Azospirillum brasilense: one gene and its partner. The protein of the gene in region 1 binds, or shares a complex with, the protein of each later gene. Links are inferred from orthologs where the notes say so. Each region holds a gene or a part of one and is shown on either strand. Other genes may lie near its edges.

Region 1 (3,295 bases):
ACCGGCGCAACGGCTCGGCGATCAGGGCCTGCGGGACGCCGACGGAGACGGTCCAGCCCGACAGCTCCGACCGGGCGAAGGCGTTGAACAGCGGCGTGCCGTCCCGCGCCACGATGTCGAAGGAGCCGAAACTGGTCGAGGCGGTGCGGCGGAACACGTCCGCCGAGATCGGCGTGCCGGTGAAGGTGTCGTGCGAGGCGGTGCGGGTGATGACGACGCCCTGACGGTCCCACAGCGCGGCGATCCAACCTTCAGGGAGGCCCTGCTGGCGCAGCACCTCGATGAACATCTCGGTCGGGATGCTCATGGTCAGCACACGCTCCGAAGGTCCGTTCCGCGTGATCGGCAGCGCGACGGCGACCAGGGGGCGCTGGGCGACGGCGCCCATGAAGATTTCGGAGATCTGGGTTTGGCCGCTGTCCGCCGTCCGCCGGATCAGGCCGGTCACCGCGGCGCGGGGAAGCGGTTCGCCGAACGGGCGGCGCGTGTTGATCAGTTGTTGGCCCTGGGCGTTGCTCAGCACGATGTGGACGCCCTCGCGCCGGCTGCCCTTGTGCTGAAGCACCTCGGTCGCCTGCCGGTGGAAGGCGGCGAGATCGCCCTTTTCCAGGTGGGGGGAGGTGGTCAGAACCTGAAGCGCCGTTTCCATCGCCATGAGTTCGCGGTCCACGGCGACGGCCAGCGTCCGCGCCAGATCCCGGCCGGATCGCTCGATCGCGGCGCTCTGCGTCTCGGCCATGCGGAAGACCGTCCAGCCGGCGAAGCCCAGCATCGGCAGCAGCGCCGCCATGACCAGCAGCACCAGCCCGGTGCGGAGCGACAGGCCGCTGGCTTGGGGCTGGTCATCGCCCGCCACGCCGTCGTTCACTGCGGGTGCGTTGTCATCCTGAGCGTGCACAGGCAAGGGATGTCATGCTCCGATATGCATAGCGATGGACGCGCCCGTAACCATCGCAGAGTCCGGCAGCAAAGGACACAGCTTTGACGGAGCAGGGTTTTTATCGAAAGGGGTGGAAATCCGGCTAACTCATTCGATCGATTGGGACTGGCGCTGGCGAAAGTGGCAGGGAGGGCGAAAGTCCCGCGTGGATGACGTGCATGAAAAGAAAAAGGAGCCGCAAGCGGCTCCCTTCTCGTCATCGGCGGGTGTGTTCACCGGGGATCAGGCCGGCTGCTTGCCGTCCATCAGCGCCACGAAGCGGTCGAACAGATAATGGCTGTCCTGCGGGCCGGGCGAGGCCTCGGGGTGGTACTGAACCGAGAAGACCGGCTTGTTCTTCAGCCGGATGCCCTCGTTGGTGCCGTCGAACAGGCTGACGTGGGTCACCTCGGCGTCGGCGGGCAGGGTCTCCTCCATCACCACGAAGCCATGGTTCTGGCTGGTGATCTCCACCCGGCCGGAGGCCAGATCCTTCACCGGATGGTTGGCGCCGCGGTGGCCCAGCGGCATCTTCTTCGTCTTGGCGCCCAGCGCCAGCGACAGCATCTGGTGGCCCAGGCAGATGCCGAACATCGGCAGGCCGGTGTCCAGCAGGCCCTTGATCGTCGGCACGGCGTATTCGCCGGTGGCCGCGGGGTCGCCGGGGCCGTTGGACAGGAAGACGCCGTCCGGCTTGTGGCGCATCACGTCCTCGACGGTGGCGGTGCCCGGAACCACGGTCACCTTGCAGCCGGCCGCGGCGAGGCAGCGCAGGATGTTGCGCTTGGCGCCGAAATCGATCGCCACGACGTGGAAACGCGGGCTCTCCTGCGTGGCGTAGCCGGCACCGAGCGTCCAGGCGCCCTCATCCCAGCCGTAGGTCTGGCGGCAGGAGACGTCCTTGGCGAGGTCCATGCCCTCCAGCCCCGGCCAGCCCTTGGCCTTGGCGACCAGCGCGTCGAGGTCGAACTTGCCGTCCGGCGCGTGGGCGACGACGCCGTTCGGCGCGCCCAGATCGCGGATGCGGCGGGTCAGGCGGCGGGTGTCCACCCCGGCCAGACCGACCAGCCCGTAGCTCTTCAGCCAGTCGTCGAGGTGGCGGGTGGCGCGCCAGTTCGACGGGTCGGTGACGTCGGCGCGCAGGATCAGGCCGCGCGCGGCGGGGGTCACCGTCTCGATGTCCTCCGGGTTGGCGCCGGTGTTGCCGATGTGCGGGAAGGTGAAGGTGATGATCTGCCCGGCGTAGCTGGGGTCGGTCAGGATTTCCTGATAGCCGGTCATCGAGGTGTTGAAGCACACCTCGCCCACCGAATCCCCCACCGCACCGATGCCTCGGCCCTTGAAGACGGTGCCGTCGGCCAGAACCAGGACACCGGTGTAAGCGCCGGCATCGCCCGCCGGGAGAGTCGATTGAGCCATCCTTCAGACCTTATCAAGAGCCGCCGCGGGCCACATATTCCTGCTTCGCGGAACGTCGGCGCCGCGTCCCGCCCCGCTGGGCGCACGCGTCGTCGTCGGTCCGTGCCCCGCCATCCCGTTTCCTTGCGGTTCGGGTGTCTGAGCCTGGATCGATTAGTCGGGACGGGTGAGCCGGTCAACCGTATATGACGATTGGTACCCCGATTTCCAGCGGCGCGTTTGCATAATCGCCGTGCTTCACCGGTGGGGCTTGGCCGCTGGAGGGATGGTTGGGGGCTGTTGGAGGGCGGGAGGCGGCCCTTCGGAATTGACGTGGCAATCCGGCGCAAATTTAGGAATATTGCCGGTTCGCGCCGCGTCTCCCGCGCCATCCCACGGATGGGGACGGTGCGGATGCTGCCGAGCGGCCGTTGATCGTTTCGACCTGACGAACACACCTGACGAACACGAAGGACACACGCATATGCTGCGCACGCGCCTGAACGAGGCTTTGAAGCAGGCGATGCTCGCCAAGAACCAGCGCGCCGTCTCGACCGTGCGCCTGATCCTGGCCGCGCTGAAGGACCGGGACATCGCGGCGCGCTCGCGCGGTGTCACCGACGGCATCGACGAGGCTGAGATCCTTTCCATGCTGCAGACGATGATCAAGCAGCGCGGCGAGTCGATCAAGCTGTACGAGCAGGGCGGCCGCCTGGAGCTGGCCGAGCAGGAGCGCGAGGAGATCACCATCATCGAGGGCTTCCTGCCCAAGCAGATGTCGGACGAAGAGGTGGCCGCCGCCGTGAAGACGGTGGTGGACGAGATCGGCGCCACCTGCATCAAGGACATGGGAAAGGTCATGGCGGAGCTGAAGGCCCGCTACGCCGGTCAGATGGACTTCGCCAAGGTCAGCGGCACCGTGAAGCAGCAGCTCTCGGCCTGCTGAGCGTGCGGTTTCCGATCTAGCACGGGGGCCGC
Region 2 (4,125 bases), 1.4 Mb from region 1 along the record:
GGCCAGCGGCGCCTGGATGGACAGCATGCCGTTCTTGATGTCGCTCTCGTCCTGGCCGACGATCTGGTAGGTGATCTCCTCGTCGGTGTCCTCGTCCGCGAGCGTGACGGTGGCACCGAACTTCACCGAACTGCCGGACAGCTTCGTCGGGTCGATGACCTCGGCGCGGCTGATCTTGTCCTCCAGCTCCGCGACGCGGCCCTCGATGAAGCTCTGGCGTTCACGCGCGGCGGTGTATTCGGCGTTTTCCGACAGGTCCCCGTGCTCACGCGCCTCGGCGATCGCCTTGATGACGTTGGGCCGTTCGACAGTCTTGAGGTGCTTCAACTCCTCTTGCAGGCGGTTGTATCCCGCCGCAGTCATTGGAACTTTTTCCATCGTTCAATCCATCACCATGCCGACGCAGCGCCCTGGGAAAGCTACGGCGCGGCGGAGGAGGTCCGCCGCGCCGTAAACCGTCCTAATAGGAACCGCTAAGGTACGACTGCAACGGCGCGACTTCAAGGCTGCCGTTCCGGAGTGCGGCAATCGCTTCCACCGCCGCGCGTGCACCGGCCATGGTGGTGTAGTAAGGCAGGTTGTAGGTCAGCGCCGTGCGACGCAGGCTGAAGCTGTCGGACAGGGCCTGCGCGCCGTCCGTGGTGTTGATGACCAGATGCACCTCGCCGTTGATCATCGCGTCGACGATGTGCGGCTGGCCCTCCACCACCTTGTTGATCGACTCCGCCGGGACGCCGGCCTGACGCAGCGCCGCCGCGGTGCCGGTGGTCGCCAGGACGCGGAAGCCCATGGCGTGCAGCTTCTGCCCGATCTGCACCGCCGACGGCTTGTCGCGTTCCTTCACCGAGATGAAGACGGTGCCCTGGACCGGCAGGGTGACGCCGGCGCCGAGCTGCGACTTGGCGAAGGCCAGCGCGAAGTTGTGGTCGAGGCCCATCACCTCGCCCGTCGACTTCATCTCCGGGCCGAGCACGATGTCCACGCCGGGGAAGCGGGCGAAGGGGAACACGGCCTCCTTCACGGCGGTGTGCGGCGGGGTCGGGCCGTTCAGCGTGAAGTCGGCCAGCTTCTCGCCGGCCATGACGCGGGCGGCGACCTTGGCGATGGCGGTGCCGGTGGCCTTGGCGACGAAGGGCACCGTGCGGCTGGCGCGCGGGTTGACCTCCAGGATGTAGACCGTGCCGTCCTTCACCGCGAACTGGACGTTCATCAGGCCGACGACGTGCAGGGCGCGGGCCAGCGCCTCGCCCTGACGGCCGATCTCGGCGATGGTCTCGGCGGGCAGCGAGTAGGGCGGCAGGGCGCAGGCCGAGTCGCCGGAATGGATGCCGGCCTCCTCGATGTGCTCCATGATGCCGGCGATGTAGACCTGGCCGGTGGCGTCGGCCACCACGTCCACGTCCACCTCGATGGCGTCCTGCAGGTAACTGTCGATCAGCACCGGGTTCTTGCCCGACACCTTCACGGCGTTGCCCATGTAGCGCTTGAGCCCGGCCATGTCGTGGACGATCTCCATGGCGCGGCCGCCCAGCACGTAGGACGGACGGATGACCACGGGGAAGCCGATCCGCGCGGCGACCGTCTCCGCCTCCTCCAGCGACCGGGCGAGGCCGTTGGCCGGCTGCAGCAGGTTGAGCTGGTGCAGCAGCTTCTGGAAGCGCTCACGGTCCTCGGCGAGGTCGATGGCGTCCGGCGAGGTGCCGAGGATCGGGATGCCGGCCTTCTCCAGCGCGTCGGCCAGCTTCAGCGGGGTCTGGCCGCCGAACTGCACGATGCAGCCGAGCACCGTGCCGTTGCGCTGCTCGACGCGGACCAGCTCGATCACGTCCTCGGCGGTCAGCGGCTCGAAATACAGGCGGTCGGCGGTGTCGTAGTCGGTGGACACCGTTTCCGGGTTGCAGTTGACCATGATGGTCTCGATGCCGGCCTCGCGCAGGGCGTAGACGGCGTGGACGCAGCAATAGTCGAACTCGATGCCCTGGCCGATGCGGTTCGGCCCGCCGCCCAGGATGACCACCTTCCGCTTGTCGGTCGGGTCCGATTCGCACTCGGCGGCACCCGTGCCGTCGGTCTCGTAGGTCGAGTACATGTAGGGCGTGCGCGAGGCGAACTCGGCGGCGCAGGTGTCGATGCGCTTGAAGACCGGCGTGACCCCGGCGGCGCGGCGGGCCTCGGCGACCTCGGCCTCGGACGTGCCGGCCAGCTCGGCCAGACGGGCGTCGGAGAAGCCCATCTGCTTCAGCGCCTGCCAGCCGGCCTTGTCGGTCGGCAGACCGCCGCTGCGGATCGCCTGCTCGCGGTCCACCAGCGCCTTGATCTGTTCCAGGAACCACGGGTCGTACTTGGAGACCTGCTGGACCTCGGCGACGGTGAAGCCGTGGCGGAAGGCCTGGGCGATGACCAGCAGGCGGTCCGGCGTCGGGCGGGCCAGCGCGCCGCGGATGGCCGCGGCGTCCGGCGTGTCGCTGTCGCCGATGCGCACCTCGTTGAAGCCGGTCAGGCCGGTCTCCATGGAGCGCAGCGCCTTCTGCACCGACTCCTGGAAGGTGCGGCCGATCGACATGGCCTCGCCCACCGACTTCATCGAGGTGGTCAGCAGCGGCTCGGTGCCGGCGAACTTCTCGAAGGTGAAGCGCGGCATCTTGGTGACGACGTAGTCGATCGTCGGCTCGAAGCTGGCCGGGGTGGTGCCGGTGATGTCGTTGGTCAGCTCGTCCAGCGTGTAGCCGATGGCCAGCTTCGCGGCGATCTTGGCGATCGGGAAGCCGGTGGCCTTCGACGCCAGCGCGGAGGAGCGCGACACGCGCGGGTTCATCTCGATGACGATCAGGCGGCCGTTCGCCGGGTTCACCGCGAACTGGACGTTGGACCCGCCGGTCTCCACCCCGATCTCGCGCAGCACCGCGATCGAGGCGTTGCGCATGATCTGGTATTCCTTGTCCGTCAGCGTCAGCGACGGGGCGACGGTGATCGAATCGCCGGTGTGCACGCCCATCGGGTCGATGTTCTCGATGGCGCAGACGATGATGCAGTTGTCCGCCTTGTCGCGGACGACCTCCATCTCATACTCCTTCCAGCCCAGCACCGATTCCTCGATCAGCACCTCGCCGACCGGGCTGGCGCGCAGGCCGCCGCGCACGATGTCCTCGAACTCGGCGCGGTTGTAGGCGATGCCGCCGCCGGTGCCGGCCAGCGTGAAGCTGGGGCGGATGATCGCGGGCAAGCCGACGAACTCCAGAGCCTCGGTCGCCTCCTGCATGTTGCGCACGAGGCGCGAGCGCGGCGATTCCAGGCCCAGCTTGTCCATGGCGTCGCGGAACAGGATGCGGTCCTCGGCCTTGGCAATGACGTCGCGCTTGGCGCCGATCATCTCCACACCCAGCCGCTCCAGCGTGCCGTCGTCGGACAGGGCCATGGCGGTGTTCAGCGCGGTCTGGCCGCCCATGGTCGGCAGCAGGGCGTCGGGGCGCTCCTTCTCCAGGATCTTCGCCACCACGGCCGGGGTGATCGGCTCAATGTAGGTGGCGTCGGCCAGACCCGGATCGGTCATGATGGTGGCCGGGTTGGAGTTCACCAGGATGACGCGGAAGCCTTCCTCGCGCAGCGCCTTGCACGCCTGGACGCCGGAGTAATCGAACTCGCAAGCCTGGCCGATGACGATCGGCCCCGCGCCGATGATGCAGATGGATTTGATATCAGTGCGCTTGGGCATGGGTCCGCTTCTCGACGTTCGTGCAGCAAAAGCCCCCTCGCGCCATTGGCCCCTTTCGGGGCGCGGGTGTGAGGGGGCACGGATCAATATGTCGTTGCGAGGCCCCTTTATAGGGAACAAGGCGGCGCGGGGGAAGGGGTGGGATGATGCGCGGGCCACATGTCTGAAACATCGCCAGCGGGCGGCGAGGCAAGGCTTGAACCTGCGCCGAAAGGGCGTCATCAATCGGGGTGCGCCGGAAACCCGGCGTTTCCCGATCCTCGCCAGCGGGAGAAGCCCGCACACCCGTTCTGACCGCCGTCCCTGACCGCCTTGGAGTTCGCGCCCGACGATGACCCACGCTTTCGCCAAGGACAGCCGCGCCTGCGCCGCCTGCGTTTCGTGGGGGGGCGACCGCGCCCTGTCGGATGACA

The links.
Region 2: the proteins of carA (region 1) and carB are in contact, whole or in part, in a solved structure (PDB 1KEE), measured with the Escherichia coli proteins. The link is inferred for Azospirillum brasilense from one-to-one orthologs.

Annotation. Positions count from the first base shown.
Region 1 is NZ_CP012914.1:2,134,933-2,138,227, reverse strand. What follows is about bases 251-3,233. They hold carA (glutamine-hydrolyzing carbamoyl-phosphate synthase small subunit), read right to left. Parts: upstream 2,339-3,233; coding sequence 1,163-2,338; downstream 251-1,162. Other genes in these bases: AMK58_RS09860 (GatB/YqeY domain-containing protein), read left to right, coding at 2,802-3,233; AMK58_RS09870 (response regulator), read right to left, coding at 251-856. Also shown: more of AMK58_RS09870, read right to left, coding at 1-250; more of AMK58_RS09860, read left to right, coding at 3,234-3,263. UniProt on the Escherichia coli protein: Small subunit of the glutamine-dependent carbamoyl phosphate synthetase (CPSase).
Region 2 is NZ_CP012914.1:742,246-746,370, forward strand. The notes cover bases 261-4,073. They hold carB (carbamoyl-phosphate synthase large subunit), read right to left. Parts: upstream 3,713-4,073; coding sequence 461-3,712; downstream 261-460. Other genes in these bases: greA (transcription elongation factor GreA), read right to left, coding at 261-378; AMK58_RS03375 (PAS domain-containing protein), read left to right, coding at 4,044-4,073. Also shown: more of greA, read right to left, coding at 1-260; more of AMK58_RS03375, read left to right, coding at 4,074-4,125. UniProt on the Escherichia coli protein: Large subunit of the glutamine-dependent carbamoyl phosphate synthetase (CPSase).